DNA from 3 places in the Paenibacillus sp. FSL R10-2199 genome. Region 2 is predicted to be linked to each of the others. Evidence: riboswitches for the same ligand, from Rfam matches in the RefSeq annotation. Region 2 holds a riboswitch; each other region holds the start of a gene.
What was found. Region 2 has a riboswitch for cyclic di-GMP ahead of NYE33_RS02085 (anti-repressor SinI family protein). Riboswitches for the same ligand answer to the same signal wherever they lie in the genome.

Region 1 (6,359 bases), 290 kb from region 2:
ACTCCCGGCAAGAAGTTAATGGCATTCGGAGTTTGACTGAGCTTGGTAACCCTTGCGGGCCCCGCACCCAATCAGTGCTCTACCTCCACCACTCCATTCACCGAGGCTAGCCCTAAAGCTATTTCGGGGAGAACCAGCTATCTCCGAGTTCGATTGGAATTTCTCCGCTACCCCCACCTCATCCCCGCATTTTTCAACATGCGTGGGTTCGGGCCTCCAGTGCGTGTTACCGCACCTTCACCCTGGACAGGGGTAGATCACACGGTTTCGGGTCTACGTCCACATACTCATTCGCCCTATTCAGACTCGCTTTCGCTGCGGCTCCGGCTTCTCACCTTAACCTTGCATGTTAAACGTAACTCGCCGGTTCATTCTACAAAAGGCACGCCATCACCCATAGATCGGGCTCTGACTTTTTGTAAGCACACGGTTTCAGGTTCTATTTCACTCCCCTTCCGGGGTGCTTTTCACCTTTCCCTCACGGTACTGTTTCACTATCGGTCGCCAGGTAGTATTTAGCCTTAGCAGATGGTCCTGCTGGATTCATACGGGGTTTCACGTGCCCCGCACTACTCGGGATCCGTCTCGGAGAGAACACAGTTTAGGCTACAGGGCTTTTACCTCTATCGCGGGCCTTTCCAGACCTCTTCGCCTACCATATTCCTTTGTAACTCCATGTGAGACGTCCCACAACCCCAAGAGGCAAGCCCCTTGGTTTAGGCTGTTCCGCGTTCGCTCGCCGCTACTGACGGAATCACTATTGTTTTCTCTTCCTCAGGGTACTTAGATGTTTCAGTTCCCCTGGTCTGCCTCTGCGTATCCTATGTATTCAGATACGAGTAACTGCGAATTACCACAGCTGGGTTTCCCCATTCGGACACCCCCGGATCAAAGCTTGCTTACAGCTCCCCGAGGCAGTTTCGTTGTTCGCCACGTCCTTCGTCGGCTCCTGGCGCCTAGGCATCCTCCGTGTGCTCTTATTAGCTTAACCAATGCGTTTTCCGTTAGGAAAATCGCTGTAGCAACTAATAACTATTTCAACTTGCTTACACAAGTTCCAGCTAAAAGATGTTCTAAAACGCAAATTCGTTTCGGTATCCAGTTTTCAAGGATCAAGTTTAAAGATGAGAGTTTGAGCTCTCAAAACTGACCAACGAGTGAGTGTTTGAACCCTAAGGTTCGTTGTGGAAGCTTTAGCTTCCGATTTGAATGTCACCGTTGCAGGTGACGATTCTCCATAGAAAGGAGGTGATCCAGCCGCACCTTCCGATACGGCTACCTTGTTACGACTTCACCCCAATCATCTACCCCACCTTCGGCGGCTGGCTCCCTTGCGGGTTACCCCACCGACTTCGGGTGTTGTAAACTCTCGTGGTGTGACGGGCGGTGTGTACAAGACCCGGGAACGTATTCACCGCGGCATGCTGATCCGCGATTACTAGCAATTCCGACTTCATGCAGGCGAGTTGCAGCCTGCAATCCGAACTGAGACCGGCTTTGCTGGGATTGGCTCCACCTCGCGGTTTCGCTTCCCGTTGTACCGGCCATTGTAGTACGTGTGTAGCCCAGGTCATAAGGGGCATGATGATTTGACGTCATCCCCACCTTCCTCCGGTTTGTCACCGGCAGTCACTCTAGAGTGCCCAGCCTTACCTGCTGGCAACTAAAGTCAAGGGTTGCGCTCGTTGCGGGACTTAACCCAACATCTCACGACACGAGCTGACGACAACCATGCACCACCTGTCTCCGATGCTCCGAAGAGGGGCACTATCTCTAATGCTTTCATCGGGATGTCAAGACCTGGTAAGGTTCTTCGCGTTGCTTCGAATTAAACCACATACTCCACTGCTTGTGCGGGTCCCCGTCAATTCCTTTGAGTTTCAGTCTTGCGACCGTACTCCCCAGGCGGAGTGCTTACTGTGTTAACTTCGGCACCAAGGGTATCGAAACCCCTAACACCTAGCACTCATCGTTTACGGCGTGGACTACCAGGGTATCTAATCCTGTTTGCTCCCCACGCTTTCGCGCCTCAGCGTCAGTTACAGCCCAGAAAGTCGCCTTCGCCACTGGTGTTCCTCCACATATCTACGCATTTCACCGCTACACGTGGAATTCCACTTTCCTCTTCTGTACTCAAGTCACCCAGTTTCCAGTGCGACCCCAGGTTGAGCCCAAGGTTTAAACACCAGACTTAAATGACCGCCTGCGCGCGCTTTACGCCCAATAATTCCGGACAACGCTTGCCCCCTACGTATTACCGCGGCTGCTGGCACGTAGTTAGCCGGGGCTTTCTTCTCAGGTACCGTCACTCCGGTAGCAGTTACTCTACCGGACGTTCTTCCCTGGCAACAGAGCTTTACGATCCGAAAACCTTCATCACTCACGCGGCATTGCTCCGTCAGGCTTTCGCCCATTGCGGAAGATTCCCTACTGCTGCCTCCCGTAGGAGTCTGGGCCGTGTCTCAGTCCCAGTGTGGCCGTTCACCCTCTCAGGTCGGCTACGCATCGTCGCCTTGGTGAGCCGTTACCCCACCAACTAGCTAATGCGCCGCAGGCCCATCCCCAAGTGGCAGATTGCTCCGCCTTTCATTCTCTCTTCAGGAGAGGAAAGAAATTATCCGGTATTAGCTACCGTTTCCGGTAGTTATCCCAGTCTTGAGGGCAGGTTGCCTACGTGTTACTCACCCGTCCGCCGCTAAGCATGAATGGAAGCAAGCTTCCATTCAAACTCCGCTCGACTTGCATGTATTAGGCATGCCGCCAGCGTTCGTCCTGAGCCAGGATCAAACTCTCCAAATTGTATTTAGAAAGAGCGATTGCTCATTTTGAAACATCTGACGAGAATTTTCATTCTCTTTTTTGGAAGTCACTTTCGTGATTTCCGATACTCACTCGTTGTTCAGTTTTCAAAGATCAAGCTCGTCGTTAGCGCCGCTCATCGCGTCACCAGCAACTCTTATAATATATCACGTTCATTCGAGTAATGCAAGCTTTATTTTGAAATCACTTATTTAAGCCATTTCTTATTAAGTTTGCCGCTCCAACAACGCTTATTTATAATACCCTATCTCTCTACCAAAAAGCAACCTTTTCCAAAATAAAAATAACCCGCTTAATTACTAAGCGGGTTATCCTCAATGAAACTATGAATGCATCTGTGCTCTTAGTAGAACTTAGCTGCAGTATATTTACTTGCTACTTTAACCAGATCTGCTGTTTTGCTGTTCTTGGCAAGTCCAGCATCAACTGTAGTATCAATAGTTACCCATTTGCCATTAAGGAACACTTCATTCCAAGCGTGGTAAGAAGTCACATAACTTGTGTTACCCATAACCAGTTTGGTAGGAATGCCTTCACTGCGAAGCATAGTAGCGAACAAGGAAGCGTAATCGTAGCAGATCCCCTTCTTGGTAGCCAAGGTGCTGTCGTTGTTAGGGATGTAATCTGTAGTAACACTGGAAGCCAGGGAATAATCATATTTCACATTGGCTACGATATAATTATAGATAGCCTTCACTTTGTCTTCATCTGATGTCAAACCTTGTGTAAGCTGTGTTGCTTTCAGAACTGCTTTATCGGAAGAACTCCATTTAACATTCTGTACGGAGCTCAGATATACGGCGTTGGCGTTGCTCAGGCTAAGATCTACCGTCTCGGAAGAGATTACTTTGTATTTGTTGCCGGTAGTGTTCTCAAGTACGGAAACCTTGTATGAACCGTTACCTTGTTGAAGCGGGAATGTTTCAGTTGGTTTGGAAGTGTATAAGTTGTAGGTGTAGCTGTTATTATCTTTGGTGATCATCAGCTTAATCTTCTTATCCTTAGGAACATTATAAGAAACTCCGATAACACCCTGATCAAGTTGACCTATGTTCAACCAGCTTGCATCTGCATTAGCAGCTTGAGCTGTACCTGTCTGCACCGACGTAACCACTACGAATAGTGTAACCAACATTAAATAGAACTTCTTCATTGGATAAAACCCCTTTCGGTAGCTGGCTGCCATCCTTACGGGAAGGCCCTTTAGCTTTGCGTCCCTACCTTTCGATAGGTTTGCCGTTATCGTATAAGCTTTATCTGTCCTTGCTTCTACCATAAAATGCTAGATTCACAATAAGAACAAACAAAAAAAGCCTCTTCATTCGGTAGCTGGCTGCCATCCTTACGGGAAGGCCCTCTAGCTTTGCGTCCCTACCTTTCGATAGGTTTGCCGTTTATCGTGTATTAGCTTTGTATAGTTATATCTTACCATATCTATTTCTATTATCAAGACCTAAATCACTAGATTTCCGCGAAAACAAATAAAAATTTTAAGTATTTTAAGTTTTTCCGTCATTATTCTACAAACATCACGATAACTTTGCGTGAATGATAAGTCTATGCGTTGGATTCACCAGCGGATCACAAGTAATGAGTGTTAGAATCTTGTCATCCTTATTCCCTTTCAATACGGATACATCGGTTGGTTCCACAATAGTCACATCATAAACTACATAATTGTATGCCTGCTTGCCGGTTGTAACGGAAATAGTGTCCCCGACTCCAACTTCATTCAATCTGTTGAATAGCCTTCCCGTAGTTCTTGATCTATGCGCTGCAATTGCAGCATTCCCAGCAGAGCCAAGCGGAGCCGTCTCCTTCATATGCGCAGCAGCATGCTTCATATTCGCCTTGGTGGCGCCTTCCAGGACAGGCAGCTTCAGATCTATTTTGTCGATTTCGATGATTGCCATCACCTTGCCTCCGACTTCAATCTCAGGCGCAGCAGAGGGTTCTGGCTCTTCCGCAGCCGACTCATCCGCCAGCAGCTGGGTTACTTCCGCGTAAGGCTTACTTAGATCAGCACTGGCCGGAGCTGACGCAGACGGAACGATTTCACTGTAGGCCTGTTCAGCCTCTTCCAGCAGCTTTTGCTGCTGACGGTCATTGTACCATTCGCTTCCTTTGGGATAGAGCATAATAAGCACCCCGGCAAGTATAATCAAATAGGATAATTTCCGCATGACAATCGCCTCCGTAATATAGAATAGATGTTACCCTTCCGGAATAATTAAGAAGCAATGCTTCTTAATTATCAGAATACCCATTTCCGGCTTCCGAAGAAATTAATGATCACCGTAACAAATGTGACCAGCACTTTGGCGACCAGCACTTGAATACCGAGAGAATCGGTCAATATATGAATCAGCAGCACCGATATACCCAGCACCAACAGATTCAGCACGATAAACCTGATCAGCTGCATCCGGTCGAAGCCCTCTTTATTGCCTCTGTCCCGATCACGGAAGGTTACCTTTTTGTTCCAGAAGAAGCTGTTGGCCGTACCGGCGCTGTAGGAAATAATCTGCGCAGGGGTGTTGATCATCCCAAGGGAATGCAGCAGTGTGAATACAGCAAAATCAATCAGTGTATTCAGCAGGCCTACCGCATTGAATTTCAGGAACTGGATGAACCCCGCACTCCATTTCTTATCTGGCATAATCGCTTTCCTTCCGCGTGTCTTCTATTTCCGCATCCGGATAGCCTTTGGTCTCACGTACAATATAGAGCGGTCTGTCCTTCGACTCATCATAGATCCGTCCGATATACTCACCAATTACCCCCAGCAGCATCAGCACAATCCCGTTGAAGAGCAGGTTCACGCCGACTATAGATGCCCATCCGGGTACGGTCCAGGAGGTAAAGATTTTTTGGAACAATACCAGGAACAGATAGATGAAGCTGGAAAAGGACAGAAAGAATCCGATATAGGATGCGATTTTGAGCGGTTTGTGGGAAAAGGAGGTGATGCCGTCGAGCGCAAACCGGATCATTTTCTTGAGCGGATATTTCGTTTCCCCGGCAAAGCGCTCCTCCCGCACATATTCTACCATGGTCTGCCGGAAGCCTACCCAGCTTACCAGACCCCGGACATACCGGTTCTTCTCCTTCAGACCGCGCAGCACATCACAGACTTTACGGTCGATCAGCCGGAAGTCCCCGGTATCGGTAGGGATTTCAACACTGGTCATACTGCTGAGCAGGCGGTAAAAGATCTTAGCGGTGACTTTCTTGAAGAAAGTCTCCCCGTGACGCTTCAACCGCTTGGCATACACGACTTCGTAGCCCTCTTTCCACTTGGCAATCATCTGCAGAATAACCTCAGGAGGATCCTGGAGATCTGCGTCAATCACCACGACTGCCTGGCCTTCGGCATAATCCATACCAGCCGTAATCGCCACCTGGTGGCCGAAATTACGGGAGAAGTCGATCAGCTTGACATGCTCATCCCGGCTGCTGATCTCGCGCATGATCTCCGCCGTGCGGTCCCGGCTGCCGTCATTGACGAAAACCAGTTCATAGGAATCACCGCAACCATC
Region 2 (6,359 bases):
TGATTTCGGCGGCTCGCTGCCGACCGGTAATCCTGACCGGGTGCTTCTCCGGCAAGAAAGCTTCGGCTTCCCTGCCGAGGAACCGATTTTCTCACTCATGGCCAGAGCCTACAATGCAGACCCCAATGTATCTCCCGCCTTACAGTCAAGCTACGATCAGTTAAGTGCAGAATTAACAGCCTCCAGAGACAACCTATCGTCCACAATCTCCACGCTGCAGGAACAGCAGGTACACATTGCTGAAGCGAAGGCGGCGCTGGAGGAGAAAGCCAAGGCTGAAGAAGCGGAACGGCTGGCGCTTGAGAAAGCCAAGGCTGAGGAAGCGGAACGGGATGCACTGGAGAAGCAGAAACAAGAGAACGATCAAACCAAGAATAATCCGCCCGCAGCCAGCATTCCTGGAGAAGATAAGACCATCGATGAACCTGCTATAGAAGCTCCTGAGGGAGAAAAACCGGCTCCTGCACCCTCACCGGATGCAGAGGTTACCGCTCCGCCTGCCACACCGGCACCGGAAGCCAATCTTCCGGAGGCGACTCCAGCGGCAGACTCACCTGGGGAGCTCCCGGATAGCGGTACAGATACCGCGCAGCCAACAGCTACAGTTACACCTACAGCTACACCTGCTCCACAATCGGATACCAGCAAAGGCGGGGAATAATATGCGCATTAAAAAGATAGTCAGCACCACATTGTCCACACTGATATTTATGATTTTCCTGGTGCTGGTAACAGCAGTAGTCATCTCCAAAGCCTCCGGAGGCGAACCTTCCTTCTTAGGCTATCAGATCAAGACGGTGTTATCCGGTTCCATGGAGCCGGGCATCCAGACCGGATCTATAGTAGCGATTAAGCCGGGCGGGGATATGACCCGTTTTCAAAAAGGCGATGTGATTACTTTCATGAATTCCGATAACCTCCTGATTACACACCGTGTGGTCGATGCTTCAATAAACAGTGCCATAGGTGAAGCCAGCTATACCACCAAAGGGGACAATAACGATGCAGCCGATACCTCAGCGGTCAGCTCAACAAATGTGGTAGGCCAATATACCGGCGTCACCGTCCCTTATGTAGGATATGCCATGAATTTTGCGGTCTCCAAAGCCGGAAGCGTAATGCTGATGATTATCCCCGGGCTGCTCCTGCTCCTCTACGCACTGTATTCCTCCTGGAAAGCCGTAGCGGCACTGGAGAAGAAGAATGCAGGGCCAGCGGTGACCGGCGGACCGGATACCCTTCCAGACATTGTGCAATAAACCGATTGTCCTCTCCCGTTTACGAAACGCGGAGCAACAATAAATTTTCCCCGAAGACAGGTAAAGACAAAAAAAGAACGATGAGAGAGGGATGAACAAATGAACGTTAAAAAAACATTAGGTCTCGGCGTTGTATCGGCAGCACTCGGATTAACCCTGGTCGGCGGAGGAACCTTCGCTTACTTCAGCAGTACCTCCACCACTGCAGCTTCTTTTAACAACGGAACTTTATTACTTAATTCGGACCCCTCCGTTATTGTCAATCTCAGCAATCTTAAACCGGGGGATACGATCCTAAGAGATTTTAAATTGAAAAATGACGGAACGCTCAATATTCCCAAAGTTGTTCTGCGTACCTCATCTGTCATTACAGATGCCCAGGGAGATAACGGCGCCCATAATCTCAAAGACGATATTATTGTGACGTTCCTAGTTAACAAGGATAAGGTAACATCACCTGTTCTGGTCGTTTCACTGGCCGAACTTGAGCAGCAAAGTCCGGATCTTGTAGCCAAGGGAATTCTCGGCGGAATCTTTGGTGTAGAGAATGGGGGCATCAAAGCAGGCACCTCAGATAAACTGAGCGTACAGTTTGCCTTCAAGGAAACCTTCCAGCCGCAAAACTACTATCAAGGCGATACACTGGCCCTGACCCTGAACTTCGAAGCCAACCAGGAAAAAGGCGCCCTCAAATAATCTATCTGTATATGCATTCCTGATCACCGATCTTAAAAAAACATAATATACTCGAGGAGGAAATTAATTATGGGTATCAAAAAAACATTGGGTCTTGGCGTAGCATCGGCAGCACTGGGATTGTCTTTAATCGGAGGGGGCACCTTCGCTTACTTCAGCTCCACAGCAACCAGCACGGCAACCTTCGCGGCAGGCACGCTGAAGCTCGGCTCTTCCTTTAATACACCTGTTGCCCTGACCAATCTGAAACCGGGTGATTACACCGTACGCACGTTCACCTTGTCCAATGACGGCACCCTGGATATCAAACTCCTAACGCTGGCCACCAGCTACACTGTAACTGATGCGAAGGGCGATAATGCCGGCCAGGATCTTGGAGATCACTTCAAAATCAAACTTCTCGACAGCTCTTATACCAGCGGTCCGCTTGCCGGCCATGTGCTGTCCGAGATCTCCCTGAAGGACCTGAAGAACACTTCCAGCTATGATCTCGTAACGGCGGGTGTACTGCCGGGAGGCATCGCCGCTACCCAAACCAAAACCTTCAAGATTGCTTTCGAATTCGTTGACAATACCCAGGATCAGAATATCTTCCAGGGTGACGGCTTGGCGCTGAACTGGACATTCAATGCTACGCAAGGTTTGGGAGAAGCCAAATAAGGCTATTAAATTATATACACAAAACGGCATATCCTCCCTCATCCGGGCTGGATATGCCGTTTTGTCTCTCCCCGCCAGCTTCTGGCAGGAACAAGGGTTTTTGTCCGTTTTGCGAATTTTTGTTATACTGATAACAAAAAGTACGGAGGGCGTTGTAATCGTGTCAGATAATATGGGAAGCCGCATCCATAGGCTCCGGCTGGAGAAGGGTTATTCTTTATCCGAGCTTGCGGATAAGGCTGACGTGGCGAAATCATACTTAAGTAATGTCGAACGGAATATCCAATCCAACCCCTCCATTCAATTTATCGAAAAAATTGCCGATGCACTCCAAGTATCCATTCACGTATTACTGTATGGCGGAATTGCAGAAACTGCAGAGCCGGTTCTCGATGGAGAATGGTTCAGGCTGGTTCAGGATGCGATGGCCTCTGGTATAAGCAAACGTGAATTCAAGGAGTTTCTCGATTATCAGAAATGGCGGCTGGAGCAGAAGGATAACTGAAATACCCCACAAAGTGAGGCAGCAGCCTCGATGATTACCCAGGTACTTTGCGGGGACCCCGAAACAACATGTAAATTCCAACAGAAGAGGGCACAGCGGTGTACACCGCTGTGCCCTCTTCTGTATGTATCCGTACAATGCTGAATGCCCTACATCGCCTGGAGTGCTTTTTCAGTAAAAAAACGCCGAATCTCGTCTGCCTGGATGCCAGCCTGCTTAGCAGACATTAGCAAATGCACCCATTCTAAATCCAGATCAACTACCTGCAGTTCGTCATTCCCCTGGTTGGACTTATCCAAGAAATCTCCTCCTAGAATTTTCGCGTCCCCAGGCAGTCCGGCCATCATAGTATTTCTACTTTAGATCCGAGACTTTGTGCCCCTGTCTTTCGGCAGGTTTACCCTTTACTGGACCCTTTACATGAAAGGATCTGAAAAGAATCGATGAAACCGTTCTCCGCAATAACATTATACAAGATCTTACATGAAAAGTGTGTCGTTTTCTGGAATTTTTTTATGTTAAATCGTGAAGACCCTTAGCTAAAATTGCCAATAGCTTGTATAAATAATTCCAATTCATCTTCAATCGGTCCAAATTAGTTTAAATATACTAAATAGATATTAATCCCGTAACACAATATAGAAACAATTACCCATTTCTATGATTTACAACCACCTAAATCCCTTAATTTTTTATTAATTTTAACGATATTTTATTTTTCCGGCTTCACTCGGGAAATTTATGATTGTTCCGTATGAATCCCCTGCTGAATCATACCGTTTTGCGAACGGATTGCACGAAAGTATGAATTGATTACCCTGCCGGAAAGTAGCACAATAAGATGAGAATGAAACCGCAAACATCGCAGCTCCGCTAAGCGGTGTTCCTAATATACCGCATGTGGAGTTTATCCGTTAGGAGGACCTACTCATGGCCGTCAAAGAGCCCTATAACGAATCTGTCTGGAGCAAGTATTACGGTCCCAATCTGGGCTACATTCAGGAGAAATACGAGCAGTTTGTCAAGGACCCCACTTCCGTAGAGCATCATTACCGCGACCTCTTCACAGTATCCGGCCCGCCTCCCCTGGCTCCGGATGCCGTCAAGACGCCTCCCCCCGCCATCTCAGGAGATACAGAGTGGCTCAGGAAAGCCGTTAAAGCTTCCAAGCTAATGGCTAACATCCGAATATACGGCCATATGGCTGCCGATATCGATCCGCTGGAGCGGAGCACCAACCCGATGGCGAAATGGCTGGAGATCGAGACCTATGAGCTGACGCGCGAAGATCTGAATGCCCTGCCGGCTTCATTGATCTGGGAGAATGCCCCTGAGGGCGTGCATACCGCTATGGATGCCGTTCACAGAATGCGCCAGGCCTACACACAGACCATTGCCTATGAATTCGGGCATGTGCATGACGAGCGTGAGCTGCGCTGGCTCAACAGCCAGGCGGAATCCACAACGTCGCCTGCTCCACTGAACCATGCGGAACGCAAAGAGCTGCTGAAACGCCTGATTCAGGTAGAGCAGTTCGAGACCTTCCTGCATAAGACCTTCGTCGGCCAGAAGCGCTTCAGCCTGGAGGGCAATGATGCCCTCGTGCCTATGCTGGATGAAATTGTCCGCGCTGCCGCACATGACGGCGCAGAGCATATCCTGATGGGTATGGCCCACCGCGGAAGACTTAATGTGCTTGCCCACATTCTGGGCAAACCTTATGATATTATTTTCTCGGAATTCCATCATTCGCCGAACAAGGAGCTCTTCCCGTCCGAAGGCTCCATGGGTGTCACCTATGGCTGGAGCGGGGATGTGAAATACCATCTAGGCGCCGACCGCGCCGTCCGCGAAGGCGAAACTGTGCGTACCCGCATCACGCTTGCGAACAACCCGAGCCATCTCGAGTTCGTGAATCCGGTCGTTGAAGGCTTCACGCGTGCAGCCCAGGAGGAACGGGGCACCCCAGGCCTGCCTAAGCTGAATACGGACAAAGCCATGGCCGTGCTTATGCATGGCGATGCCGCCTTCCCTGGTGAAGGCATTGTTGCGGAAACACTTAATATCGGCAAATTGCAAGGTTATCAGAATGGCGGCACTGTGCATATTATCGTCAATAACCGGATCGGCTTCACCACCGAAAGTGAAGATTCCCGCTCCACGCATTACGCCAGTGATCTGGCGAAGGGCTATGAGATCCCGGTAGTGCATGTCAATGCCGACGACCCCGAAGCCTGTATTGCTGCCGTCCGTATGGCCAGCGCTTACCGCCATTTGTTCAAGAAGGATTTCCTGATTGATCTGATCGGGTACCGCCGGCACGGCCATAATGAGATGGATGATCCGGAAACCACCCAGCCGGTGGTTTATGGCAAGGTCCGCAACCACCCTACCGTCTACCGCATTTATGCGGAACGCCTGCAGCGCGAGAAGGTCGTTACAGCCGATGAGGTGAAGAACATGATTGCCGAGGCCGAGAGTGTGCTGCAGCAGGCCTTCGAGCAGATGAAGGAAGGGAAACAGAAGAACGCCGAATCCAAGACTTCGGTCGTCCTGGATACGGGAACACCGGTGCACCGCCCTACAGCGGTTCCGCTGGCCAGCCTCCAGGAGATTAACCGTGAGCTGCTGAGCGTACCGGCCGGCTTCACAGTCTATCCGAAGCTGGAGCGGATTCTGCAGCGGCGCAAGGATGCGCTGAATGACGGTGAACGGGTAGACTGGGCGCTGGCCGAAACCCTGGCCTTCGCTACCATTCTGAAGGACGGCACGCCGATCCGCCTCAGCGGACAGGATTCACAGCGCGGCACCTTCGCTCACCGCCACCTTGTCCTGCATGACAGTGAGAGCGGGGAGCTCTTCTCCCCTCTTCACCAGCTTAAGGATTCCCGCGCCTCCTTCGGCGTCTACAACAGCCCGCTGTCAGAAGCCTCTGTACTCGGCTATGAATACGGCTATAATGTATTCGCACCGGAGACCTTCGTGCTCTGGGAAGCGCAATACGGCGATTTCGCCAATGCCGCCCAGGTCATTATCGACCAGTTCATCTCTGCCGGACGCGCCAAGTGGACACAGCGCAGCAATCTTGCGATTCTGCTGCCGCATGGATATGAAGGCCAGGGACCGGAACACTCCAGCGGCAGGCTGGAACGTTATCTGCAGCTCTCCGCCGAGGAGAACTGGACCGTAGCGAATCTGACCTGCGCGGCCCAGTATTTCCATCTGCTGCGCCGTCAGGC
Region 3 (6,359 bases), 3.6 Mb from region 2:
CGCCCTCTATTCTGCCTGAAGTAAGGATGTCAGGCGGGGACTTCGGGGCTGCAGACAAGCAGTGGTTCGGTGCAGATATCCCCATCCGTTCTGTGCTTGGGGACCAGCAGGCGGCATTGTTCGGTCATACCTGCCTGGAGGCAGGCAGCGCCAAGAACACCTACGGCACCGGCTGTTTCATTCTGATGAACACAGGCACTGAGGCAGTGACTTCGAGTCATGGCCTGTTAACCACGGTAGCTTGGGGCATGGGAGACGAACTCTATTATGCCCTTGAGGGCAGTGTGTTTGTGGCTGGAGCAGCGGTACAATGGCTGCAGGAGGGACTTGGGCTGATTGTAGCTCCGGCCGACTCGGAAGAGAAGGCGAGTGAGGTGGAGGACAGTGAGGGGGTTGTGGTCGTGCCGGCCTTTACCGGCCTTGGTGCACCTTACTGGGATATGTATGCCAGGGGCGCCGTGTTTGGACTGACCCGGGGAACGACTGCCGCACATCTGGTCCGCGCAACGCTGGAGTCGCTGGCCTTTCAATCCCGCGATGTCATCGGGGCGATGGAAAAAGACGCTGGCATGCCGCTCAGCGGCCTGAGAGTGGATGGAGGCGCCGTGCGCAATAATCTGCTGATGCAGTTCCAGGCGGACATTCTTGGGAGCGACGTAACCCGTACAACGTATGCGGAGACCACAGCGCTCGGCGCTGCGCTGCTGGCAGGACTCACCTCCGGCATATGGACCCGGGAGCAGCTGGAGAGCTTCAATAAGGCCGAGAAGGTATTCTCACCGCAGATGGAGACGGAAGAGCGTGAACGCCGTTACAATGCCTGGCAGGACGCGGTGTCCCGGACTATGGGCTGGGAGAAGCATGAAGGGCAGAGGTAACAAGAATAGCTGCTGATAGATATGGCAGACTGCGCTTACCGGATGAATCAGATAGACTCACCTCAGGCAGGATGAACGCTGCAGGTTCTGCCTGGGGAGATTCGGGCCCAGATGTATACATAAAGAAACAGCCCGCTGGCAGGAATTCTGCTGCGGGCTGTTTGGATATCAACAAGAAACTATAAGTTCAACAGCTAAGATTAATACTCCATTACAAAAGCGACATTCTGCCATCCGGCGCCTACTGTCCAGAACAGGACCTTGTCTCCGCGTTCCAGCTGTCCGGTAGTCACTGCTTTGTGCAGGGCGATAAACGGGCTGCTGGTGGAGGTGTAGCCGAATTCATCCCCGATGTAGACGGCTGCATCAGCGTCAATTCCGGTTTTGCCGGAAACGGCCTTGATGTTCGGAAGTGACAATTGGGAGAAGCAGGCGGCCTTGATGGATTCAGGTGCGATTCCGTTATTGCTGAGCAGGGTGTTAATTGATTCTGAAGCAGCATCCACACAGATGGAATCATCGAACGGGATGAACTTCACATTGAATTCTCCAGCAGCCACACCCGTACGTCCGAGATTGGCTAAACCTTCCGCCGGGAACAGCGAGTTGCCGTAGACGCAGGTATCGGTCTGATAGATCGAATCAATGAAGCCTACCGAATTCTCGTCACGCTCCAGAATGAGCGCGGCAGCTGCATCGCCGAAGTTGGCGTAATATACCGGGTCATTCTTGTCCGCATGCGGGGCAACGTAGTCAGAACCGATGACAAGTGCACGGCGGATTCTCGGGTTCGCCATCATTTGACGGCTGACCTGTTCAACCGAAGCGGTCATTCCTGCACAGTTGGCATTACTGTCGATACAGATCGTATGCGATGCACCATTAATCAGGCGGTGAATCATCAATGAGTTCGTTGGGAAAATATATTCAGGAGTCTGGCTTGCATAAGCGATCAGGTCAATGTCTGCGCCGGTCAGGCCGGTCTTGTCCAGTACATTGCTTGCGGCTTCAAAAGCCATCGTCAGGGAGTTCTCATCCTTGCTGTCGATACTGTAGCGGTTTTCACGGCCAAGAGCAGCCAGCAGGCCACGGATATCAATTCCCTTCTCGTCGAAGTGCTGAATGAAGAAGTCATTGCCGATGCTTTTGCTTGGATGATAGATATCAATGTCCTTAATGCGAATCCCTGCCATAGTAAACCTCCTAAAAGTTTGGGTAGCCCGTAAGCATACACTTAGTTTCGTGAGCGAATCTTGCGTTTCAAACCGCTAACAATGGTTTAAAAATAAGTTAACCTAAGCTTGTACCGTAGACGTGATTTCCAGGTTTTCGAGTCCAGCTTTGCGGCCCAGACGCGCCAGCTGCATTTTGAGAATAGGGTTATTCTCAAGGGTAAGGCTCACTTTTTGGAAGCCGTCTGCCTTGAACATAATGAAGCAGCCTTCGAGCAACGGCACAACATCAGGAGCGGTTACATTCAGCTTGCGGCAATCGATATCCAGTGCATATTCGGACGGGTTGATCGGATTGATGGTCTGCTGATAGGCTTGTATCGATTTAAGACCGTCCTCGTTCGAGAAGGTTCCTTCCAACTCGATGTTAATTACTTTCTTCGCAGTGTCCGTCTTCAAAATAAATTGTCCCATGTTCATCTCTCCCGTAATTTTAATTGCATGACTATTCAGAGTGACCTGATGATTCATCATGTTGATATCCCGAAAAACTACGTTCCTGCGACTATATTCGACAAAGTGAACTTGGTTTTGGGATATTTTGCCTTCATTATAACCAGAACTTTCTTTAATACGCAATACAAAAGTCGAATGATGTAATATTATGTTGTTAATTAACGAATATCTTCCAGCGTCTCCAGCAGAACATTGAACGCCGAGATCACTCTGGGTGCGCCGATACAAGGTGTCAGATGAAGCAGGATACCTTTGATTTGATCAACGGTCATCCCCACGCGGAGAGCCATTACATAGTGAACACCCAACTGTTCAAATTGTCCCATGGTGATCAAAGAAGAGATGACAGCAATTTCTTTCCAGTCTGAACCGATGGTCGTCCGCTGAAAAATATCACCGTATGCATTCCCCATGATATACTCGGCTAATTCGGGAAAATGCTCTTTAATAGGAGCTAGGGCTTTGGCACCATAGTCCCCGGAAAGATTGGTGAAATGGTCCAGTCCGCTGTCTACGTTCATATTCACTTGTTTGCCTCCTGATAGTAAGTTAGAGAATCTGTAAGATACAGCCTAGTTGAGATCCAGTGTACGGTGGGCCGTAGGAGGCATTTCGTCACGGTCGGTCAACAGCTCAATAACGGCTACGCGGTTAAGTTCAACTGCTTGGCTGATTGCAAAGGCAAACTCCTCTTGCGTCTCTGCGCGGAAGCCGGTGGCTCCCAGGGACTCAGCAAACTTCACTGCATCCATAGGGACTTCAAAGATGGTTCCATCGATACGTCCGGTTGTTTTTTCCATTCCTTTAAGGGCCATATCCAGCTGCATATTGTTCACAACGATGAAAATAACCGGAATATTCTTGCAAACCGCTGTGTTAATTTCAGTTCCGAGCATCATGAAACAGCCGTCACCGGTAATGCAGAAGACCGTCTCTTCCGGCGCAGCCGCCTTGGCACCGATGGCCATGCCGATTGAATTCCCCATGCAGGCGAAATAGGCATCAAATACAAAGCTCCCCGGTTTCTTCACGTTGAACCATTTGACCGCATTGAAGCCGTGGCTGCCGTCATCAACAAACACGCTGCTGTTATATGGAATCAAATCGCTCATCGTGCTCATTACCGAAGCCAGCGAGAGCTTGGACAGCACAGGCAGCTCTTCAGTATAGTGATTGGAGATCTCTATTTCACGTCTGGTTATGGTGGACGGATCAATCTTGCCGAGGTACAGCTCCAGGTTGTCACGTAAATCGCCGCCGACGGAGATGGTATCGGAAGTCAGTATTTTACCGACAAAGGTTGGATCGACATCAAACTGGATCAGCTGATCCGGATGATTCTCCCTCTTAAGATTGCATATGGTCATATCGCTCAGACGCGAACCAAGCACGATAAACAGATCACTGTTGTTCAACATCTCATCCCCATGCGTACATCCGCCAACGCCCACAGGACCGTGATAGAGCGGGTGATCCGCAGCAATGGCTCCTTTACCGCCGGGGGAGGTTACTACCGGTATGTTGAAGGTCTCGGCCAACTGTACCAGTTCCTTGTGCGCACCGGAGCGGTTAACCCCTTTACCGGCAATGATCAGAGGCCTGCTGGAAGCATTGATCGCTGAAATGACCCGTTCGTAGTTGGCGTAGCTGACGAGCCTTTCCCGCTGCGGAAGGACAATCCGGCATTCTTCAAGGCGCTCGGTCTGAACATCAAACGGAATACATAAATGAACAGGTCCTTTCTTGTCACCAAGGGCGATAGACAGGGCATGATTGAAAATCGTACTGAAATGGTCGCCGCGTTCTACCAGCTTACTGAAAAGAGTGGCCGGTCTGAACATGTCCGCCAAATCGGCGAGATAGGATGTGGAATCCTGACACTGGGGAATCCCCAGCTCTTTAATAGACTGATGACCGGTAATGAAGAGCACCGGGAGATTGTTGGCTTTGGCGTGTGCTGCTGCGGTTAGCAGGTTCGTTCCGCCTGGACCGGAGGTGCCGAAGGCAACCCCGAGACTGCCTGTTTTCAGTGCATAGCCGCCTGCTGCGAAGCCGGAGCTGGACTCATGCCGGCCGGGAATAAACTCAATGCCATAGTCAACAAGTTTGAGAGCTATAGGACAAATGGACTTGCCAATAATACCAAAAGAATGTGTTACCCCAAGATCGCGTAATGCTTCCGCCATATAATCTGCAACTGTCTTCAGAACATCCACCCCACAAGTTGTTTTTTGATTGTATGCTAGCAATAGAAAACCTGTACTCGAAATAGGAGCACAGGCCTGTTGCACGAATCACCATAACTGAACGCGGATTCCCGGACGTTCATAGTTTTTCAGCAACCTGGCTGTCATGATCTCACCGGATAAGTGAGACTGTAGATCCATGGCTTTGCGTCATTCCCTTTCGGTGAATTTTGCCTCATATGTTGTTATCAATACAGCGAAGGATAATTTTCCTTTACAATATATTCCTCGCTCGCCTTTTGTCAATAAGCCGTTTGCAGCAAAACGCGAAATTTGGCGAATATTCAGATGTAATAGGAGATGAAATATTAGATATTCAAACTTTTGAAAATGGATGCGTCTGGAAGACCAAAGTCTTATAATGCAAATGCAGAAAAAGAGCAGAATTTAATCTGCATAAGCCATAAGCCTCATAACATCGTAGGAACCTCCTGAAACTATGCAGATGTATTAGAATTATAGGCTGGGAGAACCTAGAAATAGGTCTTAAGAAATAGGTGATTAAAATTTGAAATAATGTTAGTTTATTAGTAATAAAGAATTAGCAGTAAAGAAGTGCAAAGGCGTTATTTTAGGGTTATGCACTATTTTAACACTTTGTGAATATTACATTACAATCTGCTTTTTCCATGCCAAAAAGAGACCCTTCCCGCATACTGCTCTGCGGAAATGGTCTCTTGGGGCTGCTGCTAGAATTTGAAAATATGGATTGTTTTTTGCAGCTGGAAGACAGATTGTGTCATCTTCTCGGTCTCTTCTGCTACGGACTGCAGGGCATGAATTTGTTCGTTCATCGCCGCAGATACCTCCTCGGTACCTGCTGCCGTCTCCTGGGTAATGGCCGAGATATTCTCGATCGCCCCGGAGATCTTGAGCGCACTCTCCAGCATCAGATCACTCTCTGCGGAGAAGGAGGAGATCTGCTCGGTTATGTATTGCACGCTATGTACGATCTGCGCGAAAATATGTGCTGTCTCCGTTATCATCTCGTTCTGCACCTGAACAACCTCTTCATTAATAGCGATGTTATCGATAGCCTGCTTGATATCGGCCTCGATGCTGCGTACCAGCCCGAACACTTCCTTGGTGGAGGCGGTTGATTCTTCGGCAAGCTTGCGGACCTCCTGTGCTACAACTGCGAAACCGCGTCCGTGCTCACCTGCACGTGCAGCTTCAATTGAGGCGTTAAGCGACAAAAGATTGGTTTGTTCGGCAATTTCCGTGATGGTCTTGGTGATCATGGTAATGCCGCGGGCATTCTGTGAGAGCGCTTCGATCGTATCTGCTACTTTTTGTGTAGCCTGGATATTCTTCCGCATGCCTTCGGCTTGAGTGTCCACGGACTGGCGTCCCTTTTCAACCAGCTCCAGTGTATGTGCGGAGCGTTTATTCATTTCCTTGGTAGAGTTTGTATAATTGGAGACTTTGGTTTCGATATCTTTGATCGATTCCGTCATATCGGCAATATCCACCGAGATTTCATTCGCACCCAGGGCAAGTTCGTTGGAAGAGGAGGCTACCTGTGCCATTACAATCTTCAGGTTCTG

Region 1: another riboswitch for cyclic di-GMP. It lies ahead of NYE33_RS00775 (transglutaminase-like domain-containing protein); the one in region 2 lies ahead of NYE33_RS02085 (anti-repressor SinI family protein).
Region 3: another riboswitch for cyclic di-GMP. It lies ahead of NYE33_RS17440 (thiamine pyrophosphate-binding protein); the one in region 2 lies ahead of NYE33_RS02085 (anti-repressor SinI family protein).

What each region holds. Positions count from the first base shown of each region.
Region 1 is NZ_JBBOBO010000001.1:185,457-191,815, forward strand. It holds rRNA gene NYE33_RS00765 (23S ribosomal RNA) at 1-991, opposite strand, end outside; rRNA gene NYE33_RS00770 (16S ribosomal RNA) at 1,242-2,799, opposite strand; gene NYE33_RS00775 (transglutaminase-like domain-containing protein) at 3,164-3,955, opposite strand; cyclic di-GMP riboswitch class I at 3,988-4,068, opposite strand; cyclic di-GMP riboswitch class I at 4,142-4,222, opposite strand; gene NYE33_RS00780 (class D sortase) at 4,350-5,003, opposite strand; gene NYE33_RS00785 (GtrA family protein) at 5,075-5,479, opposite strand; gene NYE33_RS00790 (glycosyltransferase family 2 protein) at 5,469-6,359, opposite strand, start outside.
Region 2 is NZ_JBBOBO010000001.1:479,056-485,414, forward strand. It holds gene NYE33_RS02060 (hypothetical protein) at 1-661, shown strand, start outside; gene sipW (signal peptidase I SipW) at 663-1,259, shown strand; gene NYE33_RS02070 (TasA family protein) at 1,359-1,955, shown strand; gene NYE33_RS02075 (TasA family protein) at 2,025-2,615, shown strand; gene NYE33_RS02080 (helix-turn-helix domain-containing protein) at 2,788-3,120, shown strand; gene NYE33_RS02085 (anti-repressor SinI family protein) at 3,270-3,419, opposite strand; cyclic di-GMP riboswitch class I at 3,448-3,532, opposite strand; gene NYE33_RS02090 (2-oxoglutarate dehydrogenase E1 component) at 4,051-6,359, shown strand, end outside.
Region 3 is NZ_JBBOBO010000001.1:4,063,430-4,069,788, forward strand. It holds gene glpK (glycerol kinase GlpK) at 1-878, shown strand, start outside; gene NYE33_RS17425 (3-oxoacyl-[acyl-carrier-protein] synthase III C-terminal domain-containing protein) at 1,079-2,071, opposite strand; gene NYE33_RS17430 (hypothetical protein) at 2,174-2,524, opposite strand; gene NYE33_RS17435 (carboxymuconolactone decarboxylase family protein) at 2,725-3,087, opposite strand; gene NYE33_RS17440 (thiamine pyrophosphate-binding protein) at 3,139-4,782, opposite strand; cyclic di-GMP riboswitch class I at 4,901-4,997, opposite strand; gene NYE33_RS17445 (methyl-accepting chemotaxis protein) at 5,502-6,359, opposite strand, start outside.